4 regions of the Providencia sp. UF-183 genome follow, and region 2 is predicted to be linked to each of the others. Evidence: predicted binding sites of a transcription regulator. Region 2 holds the regulator's gene; each other region holds the start of a gene.

Evidence for each region. Region 2 encodes CRP, which controls carbon source genes, mostly activating them, when cyclic AMP is high. Its sites were predicted from a motif close to ATGTGANNNNNNTCACAT; they were not measured.
Region 1: the regulator CRP is predicted to act here: its motif matches at 4,465-4,482, upstream of deoC (deoxyribose-phosphate aldolase).
Region 3: the regulator CRP is predicted to act here: its motif matches at 3,634-3,651, upstream of udp (uridine phosphorylase).
Region 4: the regulator CRP is predicted to act here: its motif matches at 2,889-2,906, upstream of cdd (cytidine deaminase).

What each region holds. Positions count from the first base shown of each region.
Region 1 covers NZ_JBSICD010000003.1:35,937-44,145, forward strand. The annotation lists gene prfC (peptide chain release factor 3) at 1-47, shown strand, start outside; gene AC4IFT_RS03140 (BON domain-containing protein) at 245-655, shown strand; gene AC4IFT_RS03145 (patatin-like phospholipase family protein) at 786-1,883, shown strand; gene AC4IFT_RS03150 (TatD family hydrolase) at 1,876-2,661, shown strand; gene AC4IFT_RS03155 (NupC/NupG family nucleoside CNT transporter) at 2,965-4,248, shown strand; gene deoC (deoxyribose-phosphate aldolase) at 4,745-5,524, shown strand; gene deoA (thymidine phosphorylase) at 5,573-6,895, shown strand; gene deoB (phosphopentomutase) at 6,949-8,172, shown strand.
Region 2 covers NZ_JBSICD010000017.1:83,768-91,976, reverse strand. The annotation lists gene AC4IFT_RS15805 (LysE family translocator) at 44-649, opposite strand; gene AC4IFT_RS15800 (hydrolase) at 751-1,734, shown strand; gene AC4IFT_RS15795 (YheU family protein) at 1,731-1,940, shown strand; gene AC4IFT_RS15790 (phosphoribulokinase) at 1,999-2,865, shown strand; gene AC4IFT_RS15785 (OsmC family protein) at 2,956-3,357, opposite strand; gene crp (cAMP-activated global transcriptional regulator CRP) at 3,712-4,344, shown strand; gene AC4IFT_RS15775 (hypothetical protein) at 4,532-5,506, shown strand; gene AC4IFT_RS15770 (hypothetical protein) at 5,691-7,052, shown strand; gene AC4IFT_RS15765 (aspartate aminotransferase family protein) at 7,113-8,209, opposite strand, start outside.
Region 3 covers NZ_JBSICD010000025.1:44,622-52,830, forward strand. The annotation lists gene metE (5-methyltetrahydropteroyltriglutamate--homocysteine S-methyltransferase) at 1-1,090, shown strand, start outside; gene AC4IFT_RS19100 (MFS transporter) at 1,133-2,287, opposite strand; gene AC4IFT_RS19105 (ArsR/SmtB family transcription factor) at 2,554-2,877, shown strand; gene AC4IFT_RS19110 (YidB family protein) at 2,940-3,329, opposite strand; gene udp (uridine phosphorylase) at 3,778-4,536, shown strand; gene AC4IFT_RS19120 (tyrosine-protein phosphatase) at 4,812-5,594, shown strand; gene AC4IFT_RS19125 (DedA family protein) at 5,732-6,262, shown strand; gene rmuC (DNA recombination protein RmuC) at 6,370-7,725, shown strand; gene ubiE (bifunctional demethylmenaquinone methyltransferase/2-methoxy-6-polyprenyl-1,4-benzoquinol methylase UbiE) at 7,800-8,209, shown strand, end outside.
Region 4 covers NZ_JBSICD010000008.1:87,921-96,129, forward strand. The annotation lists gene AC4IFT_RS09660 (hypothetical protein) at 1-665, shown strand, start outside; gene AC4IFT_RS09665 (hypothetical protein) at 675-1,481, shown strand; gene cdd (cytidine deaminase) at 1,895-2,782, opposite strand; gene AC4IFT_RS09675 (CidB/LrgB family autolysis modulator) at 2,987-3,682, opposite strand; gene AC4IFT_RS09680 (CidA/LrgA family protein) at 3,682-4,149, opposite strand; gene metG (methionine--tRNA ligase) at 4,297-6,324, opposite strand; gene apbC (iron-sulfur cluster carrier protein ApbC) at 6,592-7,704, shown strand; gene AC4IFT_RS09695 (LemA family protein) at 7,901-8,209, shown strand, end outside.

The sequences.
Region 1 (8,209 bases), on a different contig from region 2:
GCGAACGTTACCCAGACGTTCGGTTCCGTAAAACGCGCGAACACTAATCTTGTTTTTAACCCGCTATTTCATTATGAGGTAGCGGGTTGTCTCTTCTTAATGCTCTTTTTAAGAGCCTTTCCCTGTCTTTAAAACTATTTCATCAAGAATATTCTGTCTTTGCCTTTGGGGCTCTTTATTTTTTCCGTTTTTTTACTTAGGCTAGTAACGTTGACTCGTCTACCACAGTGAAAGGAAGGTTCTTATGAAAAAGGCAATACTATTAAGTAGTTTAACTGCTATTGGACTGAGCTTTGCACTCACTGCATGCAGCTCATCATCAGACGGCGCGCTGAAAAAACAAGCCTCTGAAACGTGGGACAGTGCGGCAAAAACCGTTGAAATGGCAGGTAAAGATACAGGTAATGCGATTTCTAGCGGCGCTAAAAACACAGGCGAATACATTGATGATTCAGCAATTACTGCGGATGTAAAAGGTAAGCTACTCGGTACCAAGGGAATTTCTAGTAATAGCGTATCGGTAAAAACCGTTAACGGTGTGGTCTACCTTTCTGGTTTCGTGAAATCTGCGGATCAAATCGATAAAATTACGCAAGTTGCTTCCCGCGTTAATGGCGTGAAATCAGTGCAAAATGGATTGGTGCTTGCGAACTAATCTGTAAATAAATGTCTCAATAGCCCAAATTGTTGAACGTTTATTGTACAATGTCGCTAGGATGAGCTTTCAAAGGGAAGCTCATTCTGTTTTTGAGTCAATTAAAGCGTTCAAGTTATTCAGGGGTATTATGGGAAAACACGTTTCAGTCACTTTAGGCACCATTGAGCCGCTCGCATTTTTAGATAACATCAACTCGGGGAAAACCGCACTGATTTGTGAAGGTGGCGGGCAGCGAGGGATTTTTACAGCGGGTGTACTGGACGAGTTTCTAATTTCTGACTTTAATCCGTTTGATTTAATGATTGGCACCTCCGCAGGAGCGCAAAATTTATCTGCTTATATTTGTGGGCAAGCAGGTTATGCACGCCGTGTGATCACCCGCTATACCACCAATTCTGCGTTTTTTAATCCACTGCGTTTTATCCGGGGTGGTCACCTCATTGACCTAGACTGGCTGATAGAAACCACGGCAAAAGAATTTCCTTTACGAATGGAAGCGGGGCTGGATTTGTTGGATTCAGGCCGTGAATTTTATATGGGTGCTAGCCGCAGCGATGATTTTTCTGCTGAATTTTTACAACCTGATGCAGATACTTGGTTGGATATTATTCGCGCATCCAGTGCAATCCCTGGTTTTTACCGCGAAGGGGTTGAGTTTGATGGTACGCGATACCATGATGGCGGCATTAGCGCGGCAATTCCGGTTGAAGAAGCCTACCGACGCGGGGCTGATACTATTGTCGTGATCCGCACCGTACCTTCCCAGATGTATTTCACCCCTGAATGGGTAAAAAGAATGACACGCTGGTTGGAAGGGGATAATAACGGGTTACAACGTATGGCAGCGATGCTGAAAGTACACCTGAAAAGCTACCGCAAGACACAAGAATTTATTGAAAACCCGCCTAAAGATGTGCAGGTTTTCGAAATTTATCCACCTGTTCCGCTAAAAAGCAGTGCGCTAGGCAGTAAAGTCTCTTCGTTAAATGAAGACTATCACACAGGGCGGCGCTGTGGGCGCTACTTTATTGCTGCTCTTGGTGCAGGGTTTAGTCAGAACCAAAATAGTTTCAGCCAAACTTTGGCGCGTAAGATAGAACGCAATCCTCTTGAGATTGACATTGAGCCTTCAGAGCAAAATGCATTAATGCCTGAAGAACTTGTACCAGAGCTTGCCGAGGCGCCTTCAATCATATTGCCAGTGAATGAAAATCGTAATGGATAAACCCCAATTTATTGATACACATTGCCATTTTGATTTTCCGCCTTTTAGTGACGATTTCACTGAAAGTCTGCATCTTGCAAAACAAAGTGGCGTAGAACAAATTGTTATCCCAACGGTGAGTTTAGATAACTTTGCTCGCGTGTGGCAATTGGCGCAGCAATACCCGCAATTGCATGCCGCGATGGGGTTTCATCCCCTGTATATCAGTCAGTATCAAGACGCACACTTTGATGTATTAGTGGACTATCTTGCGCAAAAAAATAAAAAGTGTGTCGCGGTGGGGGAAATTGGCCTCGATTTATACATGCACAATCCCCAATTTGAGCGCCAACAGCAATTGTTAATAGCGCAACTCAAACTGGCTAAACAGTTCGATTTACCCGTGATCTTGCATTCACGTAAAACCCATGACCCACTAGCCGCGATACTGCGTCGTATTGATGTGCCTGCTCGCGGAGTGGTACATGGTTTCGCAGGGAGCCTATCTCAAGCACAAGCCTTTGTTAAACTAGGTTATTATATTGGTGTGGGAGGGACGATAACGTATGAGCGGGCGAATAAAACGCGCCATGTGATGTCGCAATTGCCACTTACCTCATTAGTGTTTGAAACCGATGCGCCAGATATGCCTGTTTCTGGCTTTCAGGGGGAGCCCAATCGACCCGAGCGTATTGAATGGATTTTTCGTTCGTTTTGTGAGCTTCGCCACGAATCTCCAGAAGAAATCACCCAACAACTTTACAACAATAGCCTGTCGTTATTTAATCTGACAAAGTAAAAACAGTTTAAACGATAAGTAATGCTTATATAAATCTGTTTCCCATCTGATTTAATCCATTCAGCTTTTACCATGACATATGACACCTTTAGCGTCTTTCCAGATAAAACTGACTTGATTTTGTGATTTTTATCACATTATTTGAATTTTCAGTGTTTCTTGCACCTCGTATTTGTGATGAATATTGCGGGTTATTGATGATGACTAGGTATAATCATCCCACAAAGAGACAAGGTGACTTACACGTTTCCTTATATATCAACCTAGAATCAAGTGAACAGGGATCCTTCCATGCAACTCATTATGAGTATTATAGGAATGGCGGTACTCATCGCGATAGCTGTCCTATTTTCGAGCAATCGCCGAGCGATAAGACTTCGCACTGTGGGTGGTGCTTTTATTTTACAGCTAGCGATTGGCGCATTAGTTTTATATGTACCTGCTGGGCGCAGCGTACTGCAAGGGATGTCTGATGGCGTCTCTAAAATCATCGGTTATGGCCACGATGGCATGAGCTTTATTTTTGGCGGCTTAGTGTCCGACAAAATGTTTGAATTATTTGGTGGTGGCGGCTTTATTTTCGCTTTCCGTGTTCTGCCTATCATTGTGTTCTTTTCATCGTTGATTGCTGTACTTTATTACTTAGGTATCATGCAGTTGGTGATTAAAGTATTAGGCGGCGGCTTACAGAAAGTGCTTGGCACCTCAAGAACAGAGTCCTTGTCTGCGACTGCGAACATTTTCGTTGGGCAAACCGAAGCGCCTTTAGTTGTTCGTCCTTACATCGCAACCATGACCACCTCTGAATTGTTCGCGATTATGTGTGGTGGCTTAGCGTCAGTGGCGGGTTCTGTCTTAGCGGGTTACGCACAAATGGGTGTGCCAATGGAATACCTGATTGCGGCATCATTTATGGCGGCACCGGGTGGTCTGTTATTCGCAAAATTGATGGTACCTGAAACAGAAGATGTACGTGACAGAGTAAACGCAACTGATTTAGTTGCCGAAGATGAGCGCCCTGCAAATATTATTGATGCCGCAGCAGCAGGTGCTTCATCGGGTATGCAATTAGCTCTAAACGTGGGTGCGATGTTATTAGCTTTCATTGCATTGATTGCATTAATTAACGGTATTTTAGGCGGTATCGGTGGTTGGTTTGATTACCCTCAGTTGTCTCTTGAGCTGTTATTAGGTTGGTTGTTTGCACCGATTGCTTACTTAATTGGCGTGCCATGGAGTGAGGCGACTATTGCGGGCTCGTTCATTGGTCAGAAATTAGTTGTGAATGAATTCGTTGCATTTATGAATTTCGGTGAATACATGAAGGCGGATGCTGAGGTGATTGCGGCTGGTAAGCAAGTGCTGTCTGACCACACTAAAGCGATTATTTCATTCGCATTGTGTGGCTTCGCGAACTTATCATCCGTGGCCATTTTGCTTGGTGGCTTAGGCGGCATGGCACCAAATCGTCGTGGCGATGTTGCACGCCTTGGTATGAAAGCTGTCATGGCGGGGACATTATCTAATTTAATGAGCGCGACTATTGCTGGTTTCTTCTTGACCTTGGGTGCCACTGCGTTAGCATAAAAGCATGATGTAGAATTTTAGGCGGGTTTATCAAACCTGTTCACAATAGAAGCGGAAGGGCGTTGCTCTTTCGCTTTTATTTTTATCGGTTATATTCATTTGCTATCTTTTATATTCAACGGCAAAATTTCAACTATTCTTAACTTAGTCAATTAATGATTGTCTATGGTAAGAAAAGCGATTTGAGTGAATAAATTAACATGCAGATCAGGTATAATGAGATCTGATTCACATAATTATATTTAATAATGTAACATTCAGTCGATTAATGTGATTTGTAGCACATAAAATGACGCTGTTCCATGGTCAAATAGACACTAGTAAGCTGCTAATGGAACTGCTAGTTCTCAGAGTCAAGTGACTCTAGGGCATCGTGCGGTGAGAAGGAACTCAGCTGCTCAGCTCGGACGCATCCGGCTGGCATCTTTAAGGAACCAAGCCCGCTCGCCAACAAAGAACGTGTCGTTCTGAAGAATTAATAACGTTGGAGAGTTATATGACTGATTTAAAAGCAGCCGCACAACGCGCGCTGACCCTGATGGATTTAACCACATTAAATGATGACGACACTGATGCAAAAGTGATCGCATTATGCCATCAAGCCAAAAGCCCTGCGGGTAACACAGCGGCAATTTGTATCTACCCTCGTTTCATTCCAATTGCGCGCAAAACACTGCGTGAGCAAGGCACGCCTGACGTTCGCATCGCGACCGTAACCAACTTCCCACACGGTAATGATGATATTGACATCGCATTAGCAGAAACCAAAGCGGCTATCGCTTATGGTGCGGATGAAGTTGACGTGGTATTCCCATACCGTGCGCTGCTCGCAGGTAATGAACAAATCGGTTTTGATTTAGTGAAAGCGTGTAAAGACGCGTGTGCTGCTGCCAATGTATTACTGAAAGTGATCATTGAAACCGGCGAATTAAAAGATGCAGCGTTGATTCGTAAAGCGTCTGAAATTTCAATTAAAGCGGGTGCTGATTTTATCAAAACCTCAACAGGTAAAGTTCCTGTTAATGCAACATTAGAAAGCGCAGAAATCATGATGCAAGTCATCAGTGATATGGGTGTTGCAAAAACCGTTGGTTTCAAACCTGCCGGTGGTGTACGTACTGCTGAAGAAGCTGCTGATTACTTAGCATTAGCAGGCCGAATTTTAGGTGACAATTGGGCTGATAGCCGCCACTTCCGTTTTGGTGCATCAAGCTTATTAGCAAATTTATTAAACACGCTGGGTTACGACGTTAAAAAATCAAGCAGCAGTTATTAATTTTCGCATTATTGTTAGCCGATAAATTCGACTTTAAAGGAGTATATCGTGTTTCTGGCACAAGAAATTATTCGTAAAAAACGCGATGGCAAACCATTAAGCGAAGAGGAAATTCGCTTCTTTATCAATGGTGTTCGTGATAACTCTGTTTCGGAAGGTCAAATTGCTGCATTAGCAATGACCATCTATTTTAACGATATGACGATGCCTGAGCGTGTCGCGTTGACGCTGGCAATGCGTGATTCAGGAACGGTTCTGAATTGGAAATCGCTCAACCTCAATGGCCCATTAGTGGATAAACACTCTACAGGTGGTGTCGGTGATGTGACTTCCTTGATGCTTGGCCCAATGGTGGCGGCGTGCGGCGGTTATGTTCCAATGATTTCAGGCCGTGGTCTGGGTCATACAGGTGGTACGCTGGATAAGCTGGAAGCTATTCCTAATTTCGACATTTTCCCTGATGATGTTCGTTTCCGCGACATTATTAAAGATGTGGGTGTGGCGATTATTGGGCAAACCAATTCATTAGCACCTGCAGATAAACGTTTTTACGCAACCCGTGATATTACTGCAACAGTTGACTCGATTCCGCTGATCACGGCATCTATCTTAGGTAAAAAACTGGCTGAAGGCCTTGATGCCTTGGTCATGGATGTGAAAGTCGGCTCTGGCGCATTTATGCCAACCTATGAGAAATCAGAAGAGCTGGCAGAGTCAATCGTTAAAGTGGCAAACGGCGCAGGTTGTAAAACGACGGCATTGTTAACCGACATGAACGAAGTGCTGGCATCCAGTGCGGGTAATGCGGTTGAAGTACGCGAAGCAGTGCAATTCTTAACTGGCGAATACCGTAACCCACGTCTGTATGAAGTGACGATGGCACTTTGTGTGGAAATGTTGGTTTCAGGCTCACTCGCGGCTACCCGTGAAGAAGCACGTCAAAAACTGCAAGCGGTACTGGATAACGGTAAAGCAGCCGAAGTGTTTGGTCGTATGGTTGCTGCACAAAAAGGCCCAGCAGACTTTGTTGAAAATTATGACAAATACCTGCCAACCGCCGTGCTGAGCAAAGCTGTTTATGCACCGAAAGACGGTATTATCACGCAAATGGATACGCGTGCATTGGGCATGTCCGTTGTGACATTAGGTGGCGGTCGTCGCAAAGCCACAGACCCAATTGACTACAGTGTTGGTTTGAGTGATATCGCAGCGTTAGGCGCGAAAGTGGATACACAAACACCATTGGCAATTATCCATGCGAACAGTGAAAAAGCATGGGAAGAAGCGGCAAAAGAAGTGCGCGCAGCCATGGTTATTGGTGAAAATTCCCCTGAGCAAACGCCGATGGTTTATCGCCAAATCAGCGAGTAATACACATAGATTTTAGTGGTATATCGTTCTAATAAATACCGCAGGAGAAAAATATGAAACGCACATTTATTATGGTTTTGGATTCCTTTGGGATCGGCGCTGCACACGATGCACATAAATTTGGTGATGAAGGCTCAAATACGTTGGGTCACATTGCAGATGCTTGCGCACGCGGCGAAGCGGACATTGGTCGTAAAGGGCCTCTGCATTTACCTAATTTAACAAAATTAGGTTTAGGTAAAGCAGGAGAAGAATCAAGCGGTTCATTCCCTGCGGGTCTTGATCCTAATGCAGAAATTATCGGTGCATATGGTTATGCGAGCGAGATTTCTTCCGGTAAAGATACCCCATCAGGTCACTGGGAAATCGCAGGTGTGCCTGTGTTATTCGATTGGGGTTATTTCTCCAATGAAGAAAATAGCTTCCCACAAGAATTGCTGGATACCTTAGTTGAAAAAGCGAATCTGCCGGGCTACTTAGGTAACTGCCACTCATCAGGTACAGTCATTCTCGACCAACTGGGTGAAGAGCATATGAAAACTGGGAAACCGATTTTCTATACCTCCGCTGACTCCGTGTTCCAAATTGCGTGCCACGAAGAAACCTATGGTTTAGACAAACTGTATGAGCTGTGCGAAATCGCCCGTGAAGAGTTAACCAAAGGTGGTTATAACATCGGCCGTGTTATTGCGCGTCCATTTGTGGGTGACAAAGCAGGCAACTTCTCGCGTACTGGTAATCGCCACGACTTAGCGGTTGAGCCACCAGCACCAACGGTACTGAAAAAATTAGTGGAAGAGAAACAAGGTGAAGTTGTTTCTGTCGGTAAAATTGCAGATATTTATGCGCACGTTGGTATCACGAAGAAAATTAAAGCAACGGGTTTAGATGCTTTATTCGATGCAACAATTGAAGAAATGAAGCTGGCTGGTGATAACACTATCGTGTTCACTAACTTTGTTGATTTTGACTCTTCATATGGTCACCGTCGCGATGTTGCAGGTTATGCCGCCGCACTTGAGTTATTTGACCGCCGTTTACCTGAATTAATGAAACTGGTTAAAGAAGATGACATTCTGATTTTAACCGCTGACCATGGCTGTGACCCAACTTGGCCGGGTACAGACCATACACGTGAACACATCCCTGTTCTCGTATATGGGCCAAAAGTTAAACCAGGTTCATTAGGCCACCGCGAAACATTCGCAGATATTGGTCAGACAGTCGCTAAGTATTTTGATTTGTCGCCGATGGAGTATGGTAAACCAATGCTTTAAGAGCAAAAATTACGTTTATGAATAAGGTGGGAAACCA
Region 2 (8,209 bases):
AACAATCAACTGAAAAACAAGATTGTTTTAGTTAATAAATCTATTATTCGAACCAAATCAATGGTACGCACAGTGCCGTCAGCAATCCCATCGTCCAGTTGAAGATAAACCATGCACGGCGGCTACGAAGAAACAAGCTAATTAGCGAACCAAACCCCATCCAAATAAGGCCTGCCACCAAATTCACAATCACAAAAGCAACACTCATCACAATTATAGATTGAGTAAATAACTCGCCGGGCAGGCTAAACCCGCCAACAGCCCCTAAACCCATCATCCATGCTTTTGGGTTTAAAAACTGCAATAAACCGCCCTGATACCAAGTCACGCTTTTTGCCACTTCGCTATTTTCCTTAAGTGGTGCATAATTTGCTGTTGCGGTTTTCCACGCAAGCCATAAAAGGTAAATACTCCCTGCAATCTTTAAAACGATATGAATAGCAGGATATAGCAGTAAAAGCGCAGCAATCCCAAATGCAGAGAGGTAAAGTATGGACTGCATACCTAGCATGATCCCTAGGCATAATGTGATAGTACGGCGAAAACCATAGTTTGCTGCACTTGAAGTCAGCAACATATTGTTAGGGCCGGGTGTGACTGCTGCAATGAATAGAAATGTAAAAAGTGAAAAAATCAGCCCCAGTGTCATTTATACTTTAATCCTCAAACTCAAATTTGTTTACTTGCATCACAAAAAAATAACAGTATGTTATGTGACTCACAAGAGTCCCCATTAAATAAAATAAGGCTATGTCAGAAAACTTTCGTCCGATAAGTTGGGCTAAGAATCCACACCTCCAAACGTTATTGCCAAGAATTTTTCGCAGGACACCGAAAATTAAACCTCTTTGGCAGAGACTTGAATTGCCTGATGGCGATTTTATCGATCTTGCTTGGAGCGAAAAACCTGAGCTCGCTGCACATAAGCCGCGTTTGGTCATTTTTCATGGCTTAGAAGGCAATTTCAAAAGCCCCTATGCTCACGGTATGCTAGAAAGTGCACAAAACCAAGGCTGGTTAGGTGTGATTATGCATTTTCGGGGTTGCAGCGGCGAGCCCAATCGCCAACAGCGTATCTATCACTCAGGTGAAACCAATGATGCTCGTTATTTCTTACGCTGGCTAAAACAAACTTTTGGTGATGCACCAACAGCCGCTGTCGGTTATTCCCTTGGTGGCAATATGTTAGCGTGTTATCTCGCTGAAAGCGGTCAAAATGCCGATGTAGATGCAGGCGTTGTGGTCTCCGCCCCATTAATGTTGGAAGCCTGTTCATTGCGTATGGAAAAAGGGATTTCCCAATTTTATCAACGCTATCTACTCAATGGCTTAAAGCGTAATGCGACTCGTAAACTGGTTCGCTACCCCGGTTCCTTGCCATTAAATTTGTTACAGCTAAAACAACTGAAACGTATTCGTGAATTTGATGATGTTATCACCGCTCGTATTCATGGCTTTGATGATGCAACGGATTATTATCAGAAATGTAGCGCCCTCCCTAAGCTTGCCTATATTACGAAACCAACGTTAATCATTCATGCCAAAGATGATCCTTTTATGGCACCTGAAGTCGTTCCTGATTTATCCCATTTACCTAAAAACGTGGAATATCAAATGACTGAACACGGTGGCCACGTGGGCTTTGTGAGTGGGACATTAAGAAAGCCTCAAATGTGGCTAGAAACCCGGATTCCACAATGGCTAACTCCTTATTTAAATAAGGAAAAAGAATGATTATTCCTTGGCGAGAGCTTGCGCCTGAAACACTGGATAATCTGATTGAAAGCTATGTGTTACGCGAGGGCACCGACTACGGCGCCCAAGAAAAAAGTCTGCAAGATAAAGTGAACGATGTGAAACGGCAGTTAGTTTCTGGCGAAATTGTGCTAGTCTGGTCAGAATTGCATGAATCCGTTAATTTCATGCCTAAAGCCCGCTAACCCGCTTCGTTCGCTGTTTCTGAAATAGTGGCCATAAGCGCAACACAGGGAGTCCGCTATGTCCAAAAAACACCCGATTATTGCCATCACTGGTTCAAGCGGTGCTGGCACGACCTCAACTAGCCAAGCATTCCGTAAAATATTCCATCAATTAAATATCCAATCTGCTACGCTAGAAGGTGACAGCTTTCATCGCTATACGCGTCCTGAAATGGATATGGCAATCCGTAAAGCCAGAGAACAAGGCCGCCATATTAGTTATTTTGGCCCAGAAGCCAATGACTTTGCGCTACTTGAGCAAACACTGGTGGATTACGCCAAAACGGGCTGTGGAAAATCACGAAAATACCTACACACCTACGACGAAGCCGTGCCTTATGGTTTACAACCGGGTACATTCACCCCTTGGGAATCGTTGCCAGAAAAAACGGATGTGCTGTTTTATGAAGGCTTACACGGTGGGATAGTGACACCTGAGCACAATGTTGCGCAACATGTTGATTTACTTGTCGGTGTTGTGCCTATCGTGAACTTAGAGTGGATACAAAAGCTTATCCGTGACACCACTGAGCGCGGGCACTCCCGAGAAGCGGTAATGGATTCAGTGGTACGTTCGATGGGGGATTACATTAACTACATCACGCCGCAATTTTCTCGTACCCACATTAACTTCCAACGCGTACCGACTGTGGATACCTCAAACCCGTTTTCAGCGAAAGCCATTCCTTCACAGGATGAAAGTTTTATTGTTATTCGTTTTCGTGGGCTTGAGCAGATCGATTTTCCCTACCTGCTATCAATGATATCAGGCTCTTTTATCTCTGCGATGAATACTATTGTCGTGCCTGGCGGGAAATTAGGTCTCGCGATGGAATTAATTATGACGCCAATAGTCGAAAAACTCATTAGCCAGAAACATAGCTAAATTGTTTTTTAATTATTAAACAAGATGCTTACCAATAATTAAGATAAGCATCTTTAAATTCAAATATATTAATAATAATTAAATTTATTTTTAATTTTTTATTTCAAAGCTATGGGTCACTTCGACAGTTTTTTCCAACATCAACGCGACCGAACAATATTTTTCAGCCGAAAGTTGAACGGCACGTTCAACGGCTTTATCCGTTAATTCATTCCCTGTTACAATAAAATGCAGATGGATTTTAACGAAATAACGTGGCGCCTCTTCACGGCGCTGAGAGGTTAATTTCACTTCACAGTCGGTAATATCATTACGGCCTTTTTGTAAGATGGATACCACGTCAATTGCGCTACAGCCACCCGCAGCCATTAATACCATCTCCATTGGGCTTGGTGCTTTATCGCCTGCGTTACCGTCCATCATCACTTGGTGGCCTGACGCTGACTCACCTAAAAAAGAGAGTCCTTCTACCCATTTAACTCTTGCTTCCATTTTATTCCCCTTGAAATGAAATCGATTTAAAGGCTACATTGTTCCATAGATATAATGAATGTTATATCAGCTTTATTCTGCTGAAGCGATACAGGGAAGACTTTCTGTATTGGATATGCTACAAACAATACTTAGTTGATAGGATTAAGATCAAAACTCAACGTTGTATTTGATTATATTATAGTGTTGATATCAGTTTGTTTACCCTAACCATGAAAAGCGGTTGATGCAATGTTGCTCTTCCTGTTATTTAGGGTATATAAGACAAATTAATATGCTAAGCTAGTGACTTTAAAGCCAGCCTTTCTGGTACGCTTTCCGGATGGCTGCAATAACATACAGAGGATAACGCTAATGGTTCTCGGCAAGCCACAAACAGACCCTACTCTTGAATGGTTTTTGTCACACTGCCATATTCATAAGTATCCATCCAAGAGCACACTGATCCATCAGGGTGAGAAAGCAGAAACCCTTTACTACATCGTTAAAGGTTCAGTGGCTGTTTTAATCAAAGATGAAGAAGGCAAAGAAATGATCCTCTCCTACCTGAATCAGGGGGATTTCATTGGTGAGCTTGGATTATTTGAAGAAGGGCAAGAACGTACTGCGTGGGTTAGAGCAAAAATCGCCTGCGAAGTTGCTGAAATTTCTTACAAAAAATTCCGTCAATTGATTCAGGTTAACCCTGATATCTTAATGCGCCTCTCTGCGCAAATGGCAAGCCGCCTGCAAACCACGTCAGAAAAAGTGGGCAACCTCGCCTTCTTAGACGTAACTGGCCGTATTGCACAAACGTTACTGAATCTAGCCAAACAACCTGATGCCATGACGCATCCAGACGGGATGCAAATCAAAATCACCCGTCAGGAAATTGGCCAAATCGTTGGTTGTTCCCGTGAAACTGTCGGCCGTATTTTGAAAATGCTGGAAGATCAAAACTTAATCTCTGCGCATGGTAAAACCATTGTTGTTTACGGTACACGATAATTAACCTTTCGCCTCACTCCCTTGGTGGGGCGCACACTTTCAAATAGCGTTGTATCATCGATATAACGCTATTTTCCCAAAATACGATTATTTTATATATCATTTTTTAATGAGTATCGTTTCTTTATATTTTCTCTATTTAGCTCTCTATAAAATAATAATTATAATATTAAGTAGGGTTATATTTATGAAAATTACACTTAGCAATTTGTCAGGTCATTCCGATATTTTTAAAAACATTAGTAATTCCGATGATTTTATAAAGAAAATCTTTACTGTTACTGCTTCATCGAGAAAAGAACCATTATCCACTCAGCGGCAATCTAAACCATCACATGCTTGTAGCCTAGAAAGCATTGACTCAGCTTATGAAAGTGATTCAGAAAGTATAAAGGATACTAAATTATTACACTCTGACGAATTTAAGTATAAAGTTGATCAACTGAAAGGTCGATTATATAAGTTTTATGCATCTACTTTTTATAATGAGCAAGATGCCAATTCGCTAATAAAAGAAAATCAGACAATTTTTGAAAATTTCAATCGCGCTGATGAAGAAATGCATGGATATGCCAATTTTTTATATCGGTACGTTAAAATTCCAGGGGTTAATATCAACACTCCAGAAATAAAGGATGAAATCATAAAAAACTATCATCCACCTAGGCAACTAGAAAATAAAAACGGTACTAAAATCCCCTTAATAATTCAAAGAAACACAAAAGAAATTATTAATGTTAATTCCCCATTAGAGCAAGTTAAACAAAAAACAACGCCTTTTTCTCAAAAAAAAATTACATATGTACACTATAGAGTTGCTGACAATATTCAAGAGCATTCTAAATCAACCCCTCTACCTAAAAGCACTTTTGATTTTAAGGGGAATATATTACAAACAAAAACATCAGCATTAAGAACACAATATATCAAGCAACATTACAAACTATCTAACAAATCTACGCCATTAGACCATAAAGAACGAAAACCTCACTTAAATAGGAATGTCACTTCAATTAAAAACTCTGACTTAATAAAAATAAGCAATAGCATTAAAAAAGAAAAAAGACTAATTATGGAAATGAATTCACTTAAAGATAATATCTTTGAAATACAAAAACAAATTCACATTAATGATAATTTATTGAACGAATTAAAAAAATAAATCATTCAATAAAGTGTTTTCTTTTTTCATTTAAAACCATCATTAAGTCAATGATTAATTACATCTTATCAACATAACAATGTCATAAGATAAAACCAACATATTGAATAGGTTAATAATTTCAATATTAAGCATGAATATTTAATTAATAAATTACTTTTTAGTATTAATATAGGATATGACTATGAAAACTAATCCCCAGAACAATACCACAACTAGCTCACTATACAAAGAAATTTCATCAACTGGAGCTACAAGAGAAACACCCACTATTATACAAAAAATTAAAAATATAAAAGTAAATAACCCATTCTCATCTTTTCGTTTTAACAAAAAAGATGTGGAATCAAAGTTTCACATAAACCTAACAGAAAATGAATCACAGGAAAAAGAATTAAATTTATTCCATACATTAAACTCAAACAAAAAAACAATATCCACCCTCGAAAATAAGCTAATAGAAAAATCTTTTAAGATCCCACAATTCATCAAAGATTTAACAAATAAAATAGAAAAATCCATTAATAACTTGTTAGATAAGAATAGTTTTTTTAGTGAAAATCCCGCTACAGATGAAATCATCGAAAAGCAAAATGAAACAATAGGCTACCTTAAACATTACCAAGATTTATTAGACAGAAATGAAAAATTAACAAATAAACAAGAAGAGCTAAAAAACGAAATTGATGATCTGAAATCATCCATAAGATATGAGTCAAAAATAAGAGGAATTTCACACTTAAAAAAAGAAAGTAAATACCTTTCTTCATTAGAAGAAGAAGTATCAAAAGAGATTAACATGGAAGAAAAGAATGAAAAATTGGAAAGTTTAATTAACATGCAAACGACAGTAAAAAATTTACTAACTGGTGAACTAAAAGACATAAAAAATAAAATTCACAATATTACATTGGATAAAAGTGCTCTAGAAAAAAACATTTTAGCTATAAAAAAACCAATAATGAGCGAATTTTTAGTTACTTACGATGAAGACAATACGCCTATATACCATGATGAATCTCACAACTTTGATTTTGATGATGTATTTGAAAAAAAATCGGAAGTAGAAAACACAAAAAACAATGAAAATATTGATAATTTAATATTTGAAAATAATTCATTATATAATCTAATAGATGAGTTAGTTAAAAACAAAATTAATTCAACAAGTATGTTCCATGAATTAAAGCTTAAAAATGATATAAAAGATCATGAAATTAAAGCACTAAGGGAAATACTTGCTAATAAAGAGAAAATGATGACCTCTATTAGTCTCACTTCATTATCTTCTGGTTACAGTTCCGATAATGAGGCTAATAACCTTACACCAGACACTAAGGTTAATGAGAAAAAAACAGCTCAAAAAAAAGAGAAACTAAAAAATAAATACCCTTTAGCCAAGAATAAAAAAGTAAATAAATATTCACATGAACATAAAGTTCAATGCCTAGCTGCTGGAATACCCAGTAATAGCTCAGAAGAGCAATTACAAGCACGGTTAGAGGACCAAGCTAAGATGAAAAAAATGCCATTACCAGCTCAATAGCCGTTATAAAAAACAATTTTTTAATAAGTTGCAGAAATCATTCTGCAACTTATCTTTCACTTATTTCAGCAACTTCCCGATCGCCGTCTCTAATTTCGCCATACCGCTGTTGATTTCTTCTTCAGAAATAATCAGTGAAGGCGTAAAACGCAGTACATTAGTGCCTGCATTTAACATCATTAAGCCTTCTACAGCACTGGCTTGCAAAACATCTTTCGAACGGTTTAATAGTTTGCCATCTAACTCCGCGCCGATTAATAACCCCATTCCTCTGATCTCGGAGAAAATGCCATATTTATCGTTCAGCTTATTTAAATGAGCAACGAATAGCTCGCGACGTTTTTCGACACCTTTTAACACTTCTTCAGTATTAATAATATCAAATGCCGCATTACCTACCGCGCAAGCTAATGGGTTACCACCATAAGTCGTCCCATGAGAACCGACTTCCATGGTTTTCGCGATTTCTTCTGTGGTGATCATTGCACTAATTGGAAAACCACCGCCCAATGCTTTTGCCGTAGTTAAAATATCGGGTGTCACATCATAGTGCATATATGAAAATAGTTTACCTGTACGCCCCATTCCACTTTGCACTTCATCGAAAATTAATAAGGCGTTATTTTCATCACACAGTTTACGAACACCTTGCAGAAATTCTGACGTAGCCGCAGTGACACCGCCCTCACCTTGTACAGGCTCTAAAACAACCGCACAGGTATTCTCATCTATCACTGCTTTAACCGCATCAAGGTCGTTAAAAGGCACATGGATAATGTCCGCAGGCTTTGGCCCGAAGCCATCTGCATATTTAGCTTGTCCACCGACCGAAACGGTAAATAATGTGCGCCCGTGAAACCCCTGCTTGAAGGCAATAATTTTGGTTTTATAAGGGCTGTATTTTGTGATGGCATAACGACGTGCTAGTTTAAAAGCCGCTTCATTGGCTTCGGAACCTGAGTTCACAAAAAACGCGCGATCGGCAAATGTTGCTTGGGTCATTTTTTGCGCGAGTTTAAGCGCTTGTTCATTGGTAAAGATATTACTGACGTGCCAAAGCTTCTCACTCTGTTCACGAACGGCCGCGACCAAACTTGGGTGGCAATGACCCAAGGCTAAAACCGCAATTCCGCCTGCAAAATCAATGTATTCTTTGC
Region 3 (8,209 bases), on a different contig from region 2:
ACGTTTAGCGGCAATTCGTGAGGGGGATGCAGAACGTACTAGCCCATATCCTCAACGTGCGCAGCTTCAGCGTGAGCGTTTCAACTTACCGTTATGGCCAACGACCACGATCGGCTCTTTCCCTCAAACCAGTGAAATTAGAACATTACGGTTAGATTTCAAAAAAGGTAATGTGGATAAAAACAATTACCGGACAAATATTAGCGAGCACATCAAACAGGCGATTAAAGAACAAGAAATTTTGGACATCGACGTGCTGGTACACGGCGAAGCTGAACGTAACGACATGGTCGAGTATTTCGGCGAACATTTTGATGGTTATGTATTTACACAAAATGGTTGGGTACAAAGCTATGGCTCACGTTGTGTGAAGCCTCCAGTGATTATCGGCGATATTAGCCGCCCAGAGGCCATTACCGTTGAATGGGCCAAATATGCGCAATCACTGACGGAAAAACCCGTCAAAGGCATGTTGACGGGGCCTGTCACTATCTTGTGCTGGTCATTCCCACGTGAAGATGTCAGCCGTGAAACCATCGCAAAACAAATCGCACTTGCGCTGCGTGATGAGGTGGATGATTTACAAAAAGCGGGTATTGGTATCATTCAAATTGATGAACCTGCGTTACGTGAAGGCTTACCACTGCGTAGGAATGAGTGGGCGGCATACTTAACATGGGCTGTCGATGCTTTTAAACTGAGCGCCGCGATTGCTGAAGATGACACGCAAATTCATACGCATATGTGTTATTGCGAGTTCAATGACATCATGGATTCGATTGCCGCGCTAGATGCAGACGTGATTACCATTGAAACCTCACGCTCAGATATGGATTTATTGGATGCATTTGAAGATTTTGACTATCCAAATGAAATTGGGCCGGGTGTGTACGACATTCACTCGCCAAATGTACCTAACGTAGAGTGGATTGTTGCACTGCTCCGAAAAGCGGCAAAACGTGTTCCTGTTGAGCGTTTATGGGTCAACCCAGATTGTGGATTAAAAACCCGTGGTTGGACGGAAACTCGCCAAGCTTTAGCCAACATGGTTGAAGCTGCGAAATTGCTAAGAAATGAGCATACATCTTAAGTTAATGATAAAAGGTAGGGCTTCCTACCTTTTATCTTTTAGTTAGTTGGCAACTAATTGTTTTCTATCTTTCATTTTCATCACAAAAAACAGTAATGAGAGCGAGATTAAAACGTTTACTGCTGCCAAAATAGGTAAAATATGAATTGCATTAAGGTCAATGACAAGACCTCCAGCAATTGCACCAAATGCCATGCCAAACTGAATAAATGCGGTGTACAAGCTAAAAATAATATTTGTTGATTCAGGGGCTAAACTGATTAATTTATATTGTAATGCAGGTCCAGAAGACCACGCCGCCATTGACCAGACAAACAGGAGTAGGTAAATCGTACTAATACTAAAGCCAAGTAAAGCTAAGAAAATCAATGCACCCGCATGAAGTAAAAATCCACCAATAATCGCAGTACTATAACTAAATTTATCGGTTGCCCATCCCCCCATCTTGGAGCCAATTAAACTGGCTAAGCCGCATACCAGCAATATTTGGCTAATCTCATCAGCATTAACATGGGAAACCATCAGCAAGTAGGGTGAAATGTAAGAGTAAATAATGGAAAATGCGCTAATCCACAAGAAAGTGATTGCAAATAAAATCGCAATGTTTTTGTTTTTTAAAACCGCAAACTGCTGGGTAAGTGGAACGGGTTTGTCACCATGAACTGCGGGGATGGCATACAGAATTGCTAGCAAAAACAAAATAGCTAAGACACCAATGCCAAGGAAAATAAAGCGCCAATTAACAACGCTAGAAATTAAGCGACCGAGTGGAACACCAACCACTAATGCCATGCTAAAGCCAATGATAATCATAGCTATCGCACTGCCTTTTTTCTCTGGTGCAGCTAACTTGGCGGCAATAACTAATGCGATGACTTCAATGACACCTGCACTGACGCCTGAAATAGCGCGTGCAATGTTGATTGCCAAAAAGCTTTCCATCCATAAAGTAACAACATTGGCTAATGCAAAGATAATTAATGCGATGATAAGTAGCTGCTTTCTATCCCATTTACCTGTAATTGCAATAATCGCAGGTGTACCAACGGCAAAAGCAATAGAAAAAATGGTGATCATTTGCCCGACCATTGAAACGGATAAATGTAAATCCACAGAAATTTGGTCTAAAATTCCCGCAATTATATATTCTGCGGTTCCGACCAAAAAACTGATTGCTGCAAGTAAATATATTTTCATAATAGACTGAATAATCAAATTGATAATACCAAGATGCACCTTGAATTAACCTCTGTTTTTTTGAGTGATAAAAAGGGCACTTGAACGTGTTATCGATAACAATTAGATTATTAGCTAATTGTATTAACGAGTCAAGCCTCTGGCGAATGGAAAAGGTTTGAATTAAAGTAACTAATTCATATTTTAGAAAATTATTGATTTTTATTAATTGGTATTGAAGTGATGAGCAATCAACTGCTTATTTAGAGAGATGAATAGGTTCCATGATGAAACAGGTCGAAAATACACCACATTTAGAATCCGTGCTGATCAAATCAACGGCACTCGCTAATGATAAACGTCTTCAAATCCTTGCGTTACTGAAGGAACCTTCATTGTATTTTTCTGATGAGCAATGGGATCAAAATGAAGGTGTGTGCGGGTTGTACATTGCTGAAAAATTATTGATTTCGAAGCCGACGGCGTCATCACACCTCAAAATATTAGGACAGGCAGGCTTTTTAATACCGACAAGAATAGGTAAATACACCTATTTCAAGAGAAATGAGTTAGCATTAAATGCATTTTCCGAACTTATTCAAGAATTGTAACCAGATCACAATGAAATAAAAGGTAGAGTTACCTACCTTTTACTGTGTATTTGGCTATTGAATTAACCAAATAATTTTGACTTCAACAGATTCATGCCAATAGAAGCAAGGTCAAGGCTCTCTGGAAGTTCACCATTTGGTGTTGCACTATCAACCAGTTGAGGGAGATATTTAGCAACTAAATCTGACGTTGATTGTGTATCTAAACCCACTGATTGCGCGAGCTCTTGAATATTAACGTTACCAAAAATTTGCATTAATTGGCTTCCATCAATCGGTAAATTTGCCCCTTCGCTAATCCACGAAGTAATAATGCCACCTAAGCCTTGCTCGTTAAATTTATCAACGACACCAGACAGACCACCTTGGTTTTCAATCCACTTAATAACGGATTGAAACTGTTGCATTTTATCGCCTGCAACCATGCCTAACATTTGATCTAATAGCCCCATTTTTGACTCCTAGGTAACATACCAATTGATGCTCTCATTCATAGTATGGAGCATTATTCGAAAAATTGTAGGTCGCTATTTTGATCAATTTATTTTTCAGGTCAATGAAAATGAGGCATTGTCGATAACTAAATGTATAAAAACATAATTTAAATGTTTTGAATGGAAGCTATTAGTCCAAAATTATCAGGTAACTTATCAGTAAGAGGGCAGATTAAGTTCTCTTTAATACATTTTCGATAATCGCCTACATTCATCTATACTGATTGCATCTTAGCCCGAGTTTGGCTGTAAGGTGTATTTAGTGTGATCAAAATCACGTTTTATTGAAAATAAAATGATGATGTTTTCATTAAAAGAGATACTCATCACTAAATTGACCTGTGCTTATCGCTATATTAATAGCAGCTAATTAATTCAATGATGCCATTGTGTAAAGGAGTTTGATATGTCTGACGTTTTCCACTTAGGTTTAAAGAAAAGTGACTTACAGGGTGCAACCGTAGCGATTGTTCCTGGGGATCCTAACCGTGTTGAAAAAATTGCACGTCTGATGGATAACCCTGTGCATCTTGCGTCATTGCGTGAATATACCTCTTGGCGTGGTGAGCTCGACGGTAAAGCCGTCATTATTTGCTCAACGGGTATTGGTGGTCCATCTACCTCTATTGCAGTTGAAGAGTTAGCACAATTAGGGATCCGTACTTTCCTACGTATTGGTACAACAGGTGCAATCCAAGAAGATATTAATGTGGGTGATGTATTAGTCACTACAGGTGCAGTACGTTTAGATGGTGCGAGCCAGCACTTTGCACCACTTGAATACCCAGCTGTGGCTGATTTTGACTGTACTAATGCATTATTTGCTGCGGCAAAAGATGCGGGTGCAACGGTTCATGTGGGTGTGACAGCATCTTCAGATACCTTCTACCCAGGTCAAGAGCGCTATGATACCTATACTGGCCGTGTTATGCGCCATTTCAGAGGCTCAATGAAAGAGTGGCAAGATATGGGCGTCATGAACTATGAAATGGAATCAGCAACGTTACTGACCATGTGCTCAAGCAGTAAAGGTCTACGTGCAGGCATGGTTGCAGGAGTTATTGTTAACCGTACACAACAAGAAATTCCAAATGAAACATTACTGAAGAAAACAGAAGGTAATGTGCTAAGTATTGTTGTTGAAGCAGCACGTCGCTTATCGTAGTCAATGATTTACTGGCTCGCCTATTTAAAAATTCACTCGGTTGTGGAAAGACAATAGGCGGGCTTAGTCTCGCTTCTAAGTTATTCACTCTAGATATAACCCCGTCAAATTTTTAACAATTTGTAATGAATTTCCAGAAAATATCCTGATCCTCTTATGCGTTAGATCTGTTATTGTCATAAAAACAATTATCAATATTATGTGCCCTTTAATCGTTTGGGTTGCATCTTTTTTATTCGCAACTTGAACGTGTGCTGTGGGCAAAAGGAATGATTATGTCAACAACACCTTATCTTCACCCCTCCGTCCTTCCACTCAAAGGTGGCATTAACTTTCGTGATTTAGGCGGGAAAAAGCTATCAAATGGCAATAAAATCAAGCCAGGTGTGCTGTTTCGCTCTGGGGCATTAGACCGCTTAACGCAAGATGATGAAACTGTTTTACAATCACAAAATCTTTTTCAAATCATTGATTATCGCGATGAAGTTGAAATTATTGCTAAGCCGGATGTGGTGTGGCAAGGGGCGCATTATGTCCATGCTCCAGCAAATCCATTAGCAAAAGAAGTTACCGCAAACTTAGATAAACTCACGCCAGAGATATTAGAACAGTTTGACCCACAAGCCTTTATGTTCCGTTTGTATGAATTATTACCACTGAACAACCCTGCATACCATCAGCTGGTGAGTATGCTACAACAACCAGAAAAAGGCGGGATTGTTCAGCACTGTGCAGTCGGGAAAGACCGTACTGGTGTCGGTTCGGCGCTGGTTTTATTTGCGTTAGGTGCTGACCTAGACACAGTAATGGAAGACTATTTACTCACTAACGAAACATTAGCGCCTTATCGTAAGCACCTACTTGAAGAACACGCAAAAACCATGAGTGAAAGTGTGGTGAAAAAGTTTGAGTATGTGTATTCAGTTCGTGAAGAGTTCTTACAAACAGCTCTAAAAAGTATTGAAAAACAATATGGTAATGTGGATAAGTGGTTGGAAGCTGATTTTGGCCTAGGCTTAAAACAGCGTGAAGAATTACAGCAACACTTCCTCGAATAATATGCACTAATTTTGCTGAGGCTGTGTAACTAAGGATTTTGTCACATAGCCAAGCTGAATTTATTGTTTTGTTTAATCTTGATTTATCAGTTTTTCGCTACTGTAATACATCAAACCATTGATGAAAGGAATGTGCTGTGACGCTCAATGAAATAGTGACCGTTGTGACGGACTTTACTCGCGAACATGAAGTATGGGCGCTACCAATTATTTTCTTTCTTGCATTTGGTGAATCTCTCGCTTTTCTATCACTCCTTTTACCTGCAACGGTGATTTTGCTCGCGCTTGGGGCTTTAATTGGCGAGAGTAATATCGTCTTCTGGCCTATTTGGCTAGCCGCTGCATTAGGCGCCTTCTTTGGTGACTGGCTTTCTTATTGGTTTGGTTTCCATTACAAAGAAAATGTTCGCAAGATGTGGCCAATTTCCCGTAACCCGCAGATGATTGATAAAGGGCAACGGTTTTTTGATCGTTGGGGTATTTGGGGAATTTTCTTTGGACGTTTTTTTGGGCCATTAAGAGCTGTTGTGCCTTTGGTCGCAGGGATTTGTGCGATGCCACAACGGCATTTCCAGCTTGCCAACATTGCTTCTGCGATGATCTGGGCATTTGGCATCCTTGCGCCGGGTGCGCTAGGCCTTAAATGGTTTGCGAGCTGGATAGGCTAAGCTTGCGAAGCGGCTCGCAAATAAACGGCTGTAAACGAAATTACCTCTGGACACTTATACAGTATCCCATTACCTTACACTAGATTTTGTAAAGTAAGGATTTAATCGTGGATACCTCTCTTTTATATGCTGTTATTGGTGCGTTGAGTGGCATTTTGGTCGGTGGTTTAGTGACGTGGTTTTCTATTGCCCAAAAAATTACGCATAAAGATCAAGAACTGCAACAGGCTTACCGTCAACTTGCAGCCAGCGATGAAAAAAATGTGCATCTTGCTCAGTGGAAAGAGGAGTATGACAGGCTTGATCAAGAGCTTCGTACACAACGTGATATTAATCGAGAGCAAGAGGCTGAATTACGTGAAGTCATCACTCGATTAGAGCAAAATCAACTCGCTAATGAAGAAAAACAGCGCATTTTACAGAACAGCGAGCAGCGCTTAACGACTCAGTTTGAAAACTTAGCGAATCGTATTTTTGAGCAAAATGAACGTCGAGCCTCAGAACAGCAGCAAAAAAGCTTATTAGCCATGTTATCGCCATTTCGTGAACAATTAGACGGCTTTCGCCAACAAGTTCAACAAAGCTTTGGTGAAGAAGCAAAAGAAAGGCATACACTAGCTTATGAAATTAGGCAGTTGCAGCAACTCAACAATCAGATGACCAAAGAGGCCGTTAACCTAACGCGTGCGCTAAAAGGGGATAACAAAATACAGGGTAATTGGGGGGAAACTATCCTAACCCGTATCTTAGAAGTTTCTGGTTTGCGCGAAGGCAGTGAATTTGAAACCCAAGTTAGCATCAATACGGGGTATAATAGCCGCTATCAACCTGATGTCATTATCCATCTTCCAGAAGGCAAAGATGTGGTAGTTGATGCGAAAATGTCTTTGGTGTCTTACGAGCACTATTTCAATAGTGAAGATCCACATGAGCAACAACAAGCATTAAAAAACCATGTCGCTTCCATTCGTAATCATATGCGAATGCTGAGCCGAAAGGATTATCATCAGTTACCGGGAATCCGTTCGTTAGATTACGTTTTAATGTTTATTCCTATTGAACCAGCCTATTTGCTAGCGTTGAAAGAAGCACCTGAGTTACTTGATGAGGGGATAAGGCAAAATATCATGTTAGTTTGCCCATCCACCTTGCTAGTGGCGGTTCGAACAATTAATAATATATGGCGCTATGAGCGGCAAGGGCAAAATGCCCAAGAAATTGCGGATAAAGCAGCAAAAATGTACGACAAGCTGCGTTTATTTGTGGATGATATGCAAGTTTTAGGCTCCAGCCTTGATAAAGCGAATAATACTTACCATTCGGCGATGAAACGTCTTGCTCAAGGGCGAGGCAATTTAATTAGCCAAGCGGAAAGTTTTAAGGAGCTAGGGGTAGAGATAAAACAACCTATTGAGCCTCAACTTGTTGAGCGGTCGGATTCGCCTAATTGTGCGGAATCGTAGACTTCTGATAGGGTTTTACCTCAAAGGCTGTTACACTTCCTACAAAGTTTGAATTATAAGCAGGCATAAGAGAAATGACTGAACCAACTAAAGAAACCATCGATTTTGGTTTCCGCACTGTCGGCAAAGAGGATAAAGCTGGCTTAGTAGCGAATGTATTTCACTCTGTAGCATCAAAATATGACTTAATGAATGACCTGATGTCATTCGGTATTCATCGTATCTGGAAACGTTTCACGATTGAAGCAAGTGGTGTACGCCGTAATCAGCGTGTATTGGACCTTGCTGGTGGAACCGGTGACTTAACCGCGAAATTTTCACGTTTAGTCGGTGAAAAAGGGGAAGTCGTTCTGGCAGATATTAACGATTCTATGCTAAAAATGGGACGCGAAAAATTACGTGACCTAGGCATTGTCGGTAACGTTAATTATGTTCAGGCCAATGCGGAAGAACTCCCATTCCCAGACAACTATTTTGATTGCAT
Region 4 (8,209 bases), on a different contig from region 2:
TTTTACTATTTTCATGTGTTGTTAATGCAAACAACCGACCCGGATTTATGTGTGGAAAGTTTAATAATACAATAGTTGAGGTACCGAGTGACTATGTGTATAACTTTGCAGAATATGAAGGGTATAGCTATTTTGATCCGAGGTTTATTAAAAATAAGAAGGGATGTGAAGCTAATTTTAGGGTATTACCATTGAGGATGAGTTGGCCAGAAATGAAACCTGTTGATTATGATGAATATACAACAAAGAAAAAAACGATAAGAGTCTCTATTGAACCATTAAATGACAAGGTAAAGGGGTATCTAGAGCATAAACGTTATATATACCTTGACTGGGGGGAGGAGAAAATAAAAGGAGATGTTGTATATGATGAAAAGCTAGGATTATATTTTAGTGAAGTTAAATTAAAAAAACTAACTAAATATAGTGATTCGGAAAATGATAAGTTTGGCTATTATTGGAAAATAGATAATGATGAGATAACAGACTTTTTCAGATGTATTTGGGTTATTCCTAAGCAAAAGTACAGTAGATGTAATGGGGTTTTTCTAGTTCCTGAATATAAAGTAAAAGTAGAGGTTAAGTTAAGTATAGAAGAGTTAATTATTTGGGGTGAAATGAAAAATACGACAATAAATTTTATCAACCAACACATAAAAAAATAGGAGTAATATATGGAAAGAGAAACTCACAGGCAAGGGAATATGAAATTAAATAGACATGATATATCTATGGCTTCTAGAATATTGAATGTGACCAATAACCCAGAGATAATGTATACATATTTAGAGGCCAAAGGGGATTGCTATGCAGTATTGGCAAATAGTGTGGTAAAAGGGGACTCATTTTCAGGTGCTTTTGCATTAAATTACTTAGAAGAAGTAATGGAAGAAAATGAACTGGAAATTAATAGTAATAGTCTTAATAGAATAAGGATGGACATGGCTTATGGTTATATAGAAACACTCAAAAGTCGATTTAAAGATGGCGAAATAGAAATAAACGGAGATATAAACCATGAGGAAGCAATGGTATTTCATGAAAATGTTTTTAACAAACATGGACTGCCGGTAGAAGCGTGGACCTTACAACTTGTTTTTGATGTACTCCCTGATGAAGAAACGCGAGAAGTATATTGGCAAAAAGCATTAGAAGCGGTAGGGAATACAGAAAAAGAAGCTGAATTAAGTCTAGGTATCTTAAATACGATGGTTGATAGTATGTATGATGCACCTGCTAGTAAGCAGCCTCAAATACATCGTTGGCTTCGACGGATTGCGGATATAGACAACATTTATGACAGTGGAATTATTACTTTAAAAAATACTTATGATTTTTTTGACTCACCTAAAGTGTATGTAGATATGGATTACATTAAAGGGTTAACATATGAAACAGGTAACCCTTTAATCGATAGGGGAACTAACAGATTTTCATTCTGGGATTTTCCATCTGGCGATAATAACCGATTTTCTGTATAAACTGATTGGCGAGGGCAAACTGAATTTGAACATAAAAACCCTCTTTCAGATTACTATCTTGAAAAACCTGATTATATGTTGCCTGAAACGGGTTTATTTGATTCACCATCGATTAATTATAAACCTGATGTGGAATATTATGATCGTATGATTGATAATTTAAGAGATAGTATGTCATCAATGAATAATTCAATGAGCTCATTTGACGATAGATACTCAATGCCTACAATGCCAAGTGTACCGGAGTTTAGTTATAGTGGTTATTCTTCTGGTGCATCTTTCAGTTTTAACTGAAATTTAAAATTGATAATAATAAAAGATAAATGTGTACTATGATCGCTTGCAACAATAAACGGTTATTGCTTTCTATTCATCTTATTAGCAATAACCGTTATGTTTAACTAAATATAAAACTAATCCAAATAAACCAATTCCACTTGTCGGCAACCTAGCGCACTTAAGGTATTTTCAGTGGTACACCATTGTTTCACTATCGCATCTTGTTTTTCAACCAACTTAGCTTGCTCAATGGCATGGATATCTTTACCGGCAAGGTTAATCATAATTAACGCGGCTTGCAGTGGTGGTAAGCTTGGGTTGAATGCGGCATTTTCAGCGTAGCGCCCTGTAAACAGTGAACCATCTTTAAGCTGCACTGCAATACCTGAATGGGATTCACTATAAGGTGCATGGGATTGATTAGCAGCCTCAATAGCGGCACTTAACAGCCTGTCGCGGCTTTGGTTGTTATAACCATGCTGGACAGAATCAAGCAATAGTGTCGTAATGTTTAAATCGGCTGGGCCAAATGAATCAGGTAAATAGTGATGAAGTACCGCAGGCTCACGGCCCGGTAAATGCACCATAATTTTACCACCTTCGCGCAATTCATTCATAAATTGTCGGCAATGGCCACATGGGGTGTAATTCACGGTGATCGACGTAATTTGCTTTTCGCCTTTCATCCACGAATGGGTGATCGCACATTGCTCCGCGTGGATCACTTGCCCCATCGAAACATGACTAAACTCCATATTGGCGCCGAAATATAAATTACCGCTAGCGCCGCAAGCGATTGCACCAACGTGAAAATGGGAGATAGGAGTGACGGCATAGGCCGCTGCAAAAGGGAGTAGTGAGAATGCTAATTCTGAGTCGCTAACACCGCTTTGCGCTTTAATGTGTTGTACTTGCTCAGCCGTTAGCATTCCGGCGAAATCGGATTTATCAATGATAGGTCTAAGTACAGACTGTAGCTTCTCTGGAAGCTCGGCCCAAGCGGCCTTAAATCTTGAATGCATGAGTTACCCTCCCTATTTAATTGCTTTCATTCTATTCAATAAAGCACATAATGAAATGTGACTTAAATCACTAATTTAAATGAAACATATGAAACAAATTCTTTAATTGAGAGATATATCTCATGTTTTTAGTGTTCAATGATAAGTAAGAGAATATCGTTTTCCCTTACTCATCATATTTAACTGGGCGTGTAACTAATAAGATTAGCTAAAAAGATGCAAAATGACAGGAAATATAAATGGCGCACTTAACGAGGTGATCACCCCACAGGTCATCAATGCGAGTGAACTATAAGCCCCCTCAATGTAATTGACTTCAGCGCAACGTGCGGTACCTAATGCGTGGGAAGCCGTTCCCATCGCAAGCCCGCGAGACGCATGGGTGCGAACACGTAGGGCATCAAATAAACTGTGCCCGAACATTGCGCCTAAAATACCCACAAACAGCACGCAAGCAGCGCTAATTGCGGGGATCCCTCCAATTGAATCAGCAACTGCCATCGCGATGGGGGTTGTGACTGATTTCGGCAATACAGAGGCAGCGATATCCGGCGTTGCTCCAAGCCAAAATGCAATTGCTGCACCACTGAACATCGCGACGATGCTACCCGCAAAGCAGATGCTAAATAGGGATTTCCATTGGGCACGAATTTGGTGCATTTGCTCGTAAAGAGGGAAAGCCAGTGCCACAACGGCAGGTTGCAGTAAATCATTCAGGATTTTACTGCCCGCAAAATAATGTTCATAAGAGGTATTGGTGATAACCAATATGGCAATAAGCACCGCAATGGTGATTAATAATGGGTTTAATATTGGTAGCTTAAATTTTACTGACAGTTTGCGAGCAAGATAAAACACCACAATTGTCAGCGGTAATGACCACCAAATGTGCGTTAACATTATTCGTTCCCCTTAGTTTTATCATTATTAATCACCGAAGAAATTGGCTCTTCAGGGGGAAGGGGAACTTCATCAGGTTTAGCGCCGATGACAGGGCGTTCTTTGTGAATATAGTTGGAACTGATAGCGACTACTATCATGACTATTAAGGTGCTGATCATGCAAGAAACCACAATCGGGATCAGTTGCTGACTCAGTAAGTCATAGTAATTCATGATCCCCACACCGATAGGCACAAACAGAATGGTCATATTTTTCAGTAAAATACTGCATCCGGGTTGTGCCCAGTGAGCAGGGATAATTTGCAGTGCCAGTAGTGCAAACAGAATGAGCATACCAACAATACTGCCGGGAATGGCAAAAGGAAGTAGGGTAGAGATAAGGTTTCCGACAATCAGGCAGAGGTAAAGTATTGCGAAAGCGCGCAAATACTGCCATCCCGTTATCAGCACCTGTTTAAATGACATGAGATTTGTCCTGTAGCTTGATATCTATTCATCATACAATTAACTTGATAATTGTGCTACTGATCACAATAAAAAAGGCAATAAAAAAGTGGAGAGTTTTTGCTCTCCACTTTCACTGGCTTAAAGAACCGCTATAACAAGTTAGTGTTACTTAACTTGCATACCCGGCTGTGCGCCGCTATCAGGGCTAAGCAAATAGATATCTTTCCCACCAGGGCCTGCTGCCATGACCATACCTTCGGAAATGCCAAAGCGCATTTTACGTGGTGCAAGGTTAGCGACCATCACCGTTAAACGGCCTTCCAACGCTTTTGGATCTGGATAGGCAGAACGGATGCCTGAGAACACTTGGCGTGTTTCACCACCGATATCTAACTGTAATTTCAGTAGTTTATCTGACCCTTCAACAAAATCCGCGTGTTTGATTAGTGCAATTCGCAGATCGATTTTTGCAAAATCATCAAAGGTGATTGTATCTTGGATTGGGTCATCCGCCAGTGGACCAGTCACTTGCTGGATTGGCTTGATACTTTCTTTTGATGCTTCAACCATCGAATCCACTTTTGTCATTTCAATACGGTTAAACAGGGCTTTGAAAGGTGCAACATTGTGGTTAAGTAATGGTGTGCTAATCGCATCCCAAGACAGTTCAGTATTCAAGAACGCTTCTGCACGTTTGGTCAGACCCGGTAAAACGGGTTTCAGGTAAGTCATCAGAATGCGGAACAGGTTGATACCCATTGAGCAGATATCTTGCAATTCTTGGTCTTTACCTTCTTGTTTAGCAACCACCCAAGGGGCCTTTTCATCCACATAACGGTTCGCGATATCAGCTAATGCCATGATTTCGCGGATCGCTTTATTGTATTCACGATTGCTAAAATCTTCACCGATGACTTTTGCCGCGTCAACAAACTGTTGATATAGCTCAGGCTCTGCTAAGTTTGCAGATAACTTGCCATCGAAGCGTTTAGCAATAAAGCCTGCGTTACGCGAAGCTAAGTTAACCACTTTATTCACGATATCGCTATTGACGCGCTGGACGAAGTCTTCAAGGTTTAAATCGATATCATCGATACGTGAAGACAGTTTTGCTGCGTAGTAATAACGTAAGCAGTCTGCATCCAAATGGTCTAAATATGAGCGCGCTGTGATAAATGTGCCACGGGATTTGGACATTTTCGCTCCGTTAACCGTGACATAACCATGGACAAACAGGTTAGTTGGTTTACGGAATTGACTGCCTTCTAACATCGCAGGCCAGAACAGGCTGTGGAAATAGACGATATCTTTACCGATAAAGTGGTAAAGGTCTGTTTTCGAATCTTTATTCCAGAACTCATCGAAATTCAGATCACCACGTTTGTCACACAGGTTTTTAAATGAACCCATGTAACCAATTGGTGCATCCAACCAGACGTAGAAATATTTGCCCGGTGCATCTGGGATTTCAAAGCCGAAATACGGTGCATCACGGGTAATATCCCACTGTTGCAGGCCAGACTCGAACCATTCTTGCATTTTATTCGCCACTTGCTCTTGCAGTGCGCCTGAGCGAGTCCATGCTTGTAGCATGTCGCTAAATGCAGGTAAATCAAAGAAAAAATGCTCTGAATCACGCATCACAGGCGTTGCACCAGAGATAACCGAACGTGGGTTGATTAATTCTGTTGGGCTGTAGGTTGCGCTACACACTTCACAGTTATCACCGTATTGGTCTTCTGCTTTACATTTCGGGCAAGTGCCTTTAACGAAGCGGTCTGGTAAGAACATGCCTTTTTCTGGGTCGAAAAGCTGAGAAATAGTGCGATTTTTAATAAAACCGTTATTTTTCAGTTTCCCATAAATCAATTCTGATAATTGTTTATTTTCTTCACTGTGTGTGGAGTGATAATTATCATAGCTAATGGAAAAACCCGCAAAATCGTTCTGATGTTCTTGGCTCACTTCTGCAATCATAGCTTCAGGTGTGACACCCAGCTGCTGTGCTTTAAGCATGATTGGGGTTCCGTGCGCGTCGTCGGCACAGATAAAATGAACCTCTTTGCCGCGCATTCGCTGATAACGGACCCAAATATCAGCCTGAATGTGTTCCAGGATATGACCAAGATGGATTGAACCGTTAGCATAGGGTAACGCACAGGTTACCAGTAATTTATTCGCGACTTGAGACATAGTAACTTTCTTACTTCCATTATTTGAAAAGGGTCTTTGATGTTAACCGATCAAAACCATCGCTGCTAGGGGTATAAAAGATTAATTGGAAATTTGTTGGAAAAAGAAATTTTTGCCTCTTCGTGGCTTTTCCTGCGCTTGGTAATCACTATTTTTCGTGTTCTCTGTTATGATTAACCTCAGTCAAAGTATATCCGTCTAATCTCAGGTACCTTATCGAGTTATATAGGATATCTATAGTTCAAAAATATAAATAAAGGAGCCGGGATGAACGATAAATCCCCCGAGCAGAACAAACCAGAACTGCTGACTGAACAAGTCTCCAAAGTTTTGGCTTCATTTACACACCCAACGCTGCAACGTAATCTGATTTCTATCAAAGCGTTACATCATTGTGCGATGTTAGACAATGTGCTGCACGTCGAATTAGTCATGCCATTTGTTTGGAAAGGCCCTTTCCAAACGCTGATTAGCGAAAAAACGGCAGAGCTAAAACAACTCACAGGCGCTCATGCAGTTGAATGGAAATTACGCCACGATGTGACAACGCTAAAACGCGCGAACGATTTGCCTGGCATTAAGGGCGTGCGCAATATTCTGGCGGTGAGTTCAGGTAAAGGCGGCGTGGGGAAATCCAGCACTTCCGTCAACCTCGCGTTAGCACTGGCGCAAGAAGGGGCGAAAGTCGGTATCCTTGATGCGGACATTTATGGCCCGTCGATTCCAAATATGCTAGGCACAACATTAGAGCGCCCAACGTCTCCAGATGGCCAACACATGGCGCCAATTATGGCGTATGGTTTAGCGACTAACTCAATCGGTTATTTAGTCACTGATGATAATGCGATGGTCTGGCGTGGCCCGATGGCAAGTAAGGCGTTAATGCAAATGCTGCAAGATACCTTATGGCCAGATTTAGACTATTTAGTTATCGATATGCCACCGGGAACCGGTGATATCCAATTAACACTATCACAAAATATCCCTGTAACAGGCGCGGTTGTGGTGACAACACCACAAGATATCGCCTTAGTTGATGCCATGAAAGGTATCGTGATGTTTAAGAAAGTGAATGTGCCAGTGCTAGGTGTTATCGAAAATATGAGCGCACATATTTGCAGTAATTGTGGCCATGTTGAGCCAATTTTCGGTACCGGTGGTGCAGAAAAACTGGCTGAGAAATACAACACGAAGCTGTTGGGCCAAGTTCCGCTGCACATTTCTTTGCGTGAAGACCTTGACCGTGGTCAACCAACCGTTATGCGCGACCCTGAAGGTGAATTTGCGGATATTTACCGTGAAATCGCATCAGGTATTTCGGCATTAATGTATTGGGAAGGGGATAAAATCCCAACGGAAATTTCATTCCGCGCAGTGTAATTTAGCGTAATTTAATAAGGGCTATTTAGTGTTTAACATTAAATAGCCTTTTTTATTTGTATTGAACACCAACCCAGCAATTTCCCTTTTTCTGATTTATCAGCGGATTGTTTCTCTATTGAGAAAGGATAGCGTAGAATAAAGCGATATGGTTGTTGATGAATTCTTTCCTATGGGCAAGCCCTAAAAGGTGATTATGAAATTTTTAATTTTTATTGTCGTAGTGGTGCTGATCGTTATTTATTTTTATAACCGCATTGTAGCATTACGCGAAGCCGTAGTTTCCAGTGAAACTGAAATTTCAGTTCAATTAGACAGACGCGGAAAAGTGTTTGATAGCTTACTTGCGACGGTGAAAAAATATTTAAGCCATGAAACGGAAGTGTTCAGTAAAATTACCGAACTGCGTACTCAGGCTCAAAATGCAACGGGTGATAAAGCACGTGAAGCGGAAGATGCATTATCCAAAATGGTGAGCAGTGGGGCGATTAACGTTGCAGTTGAA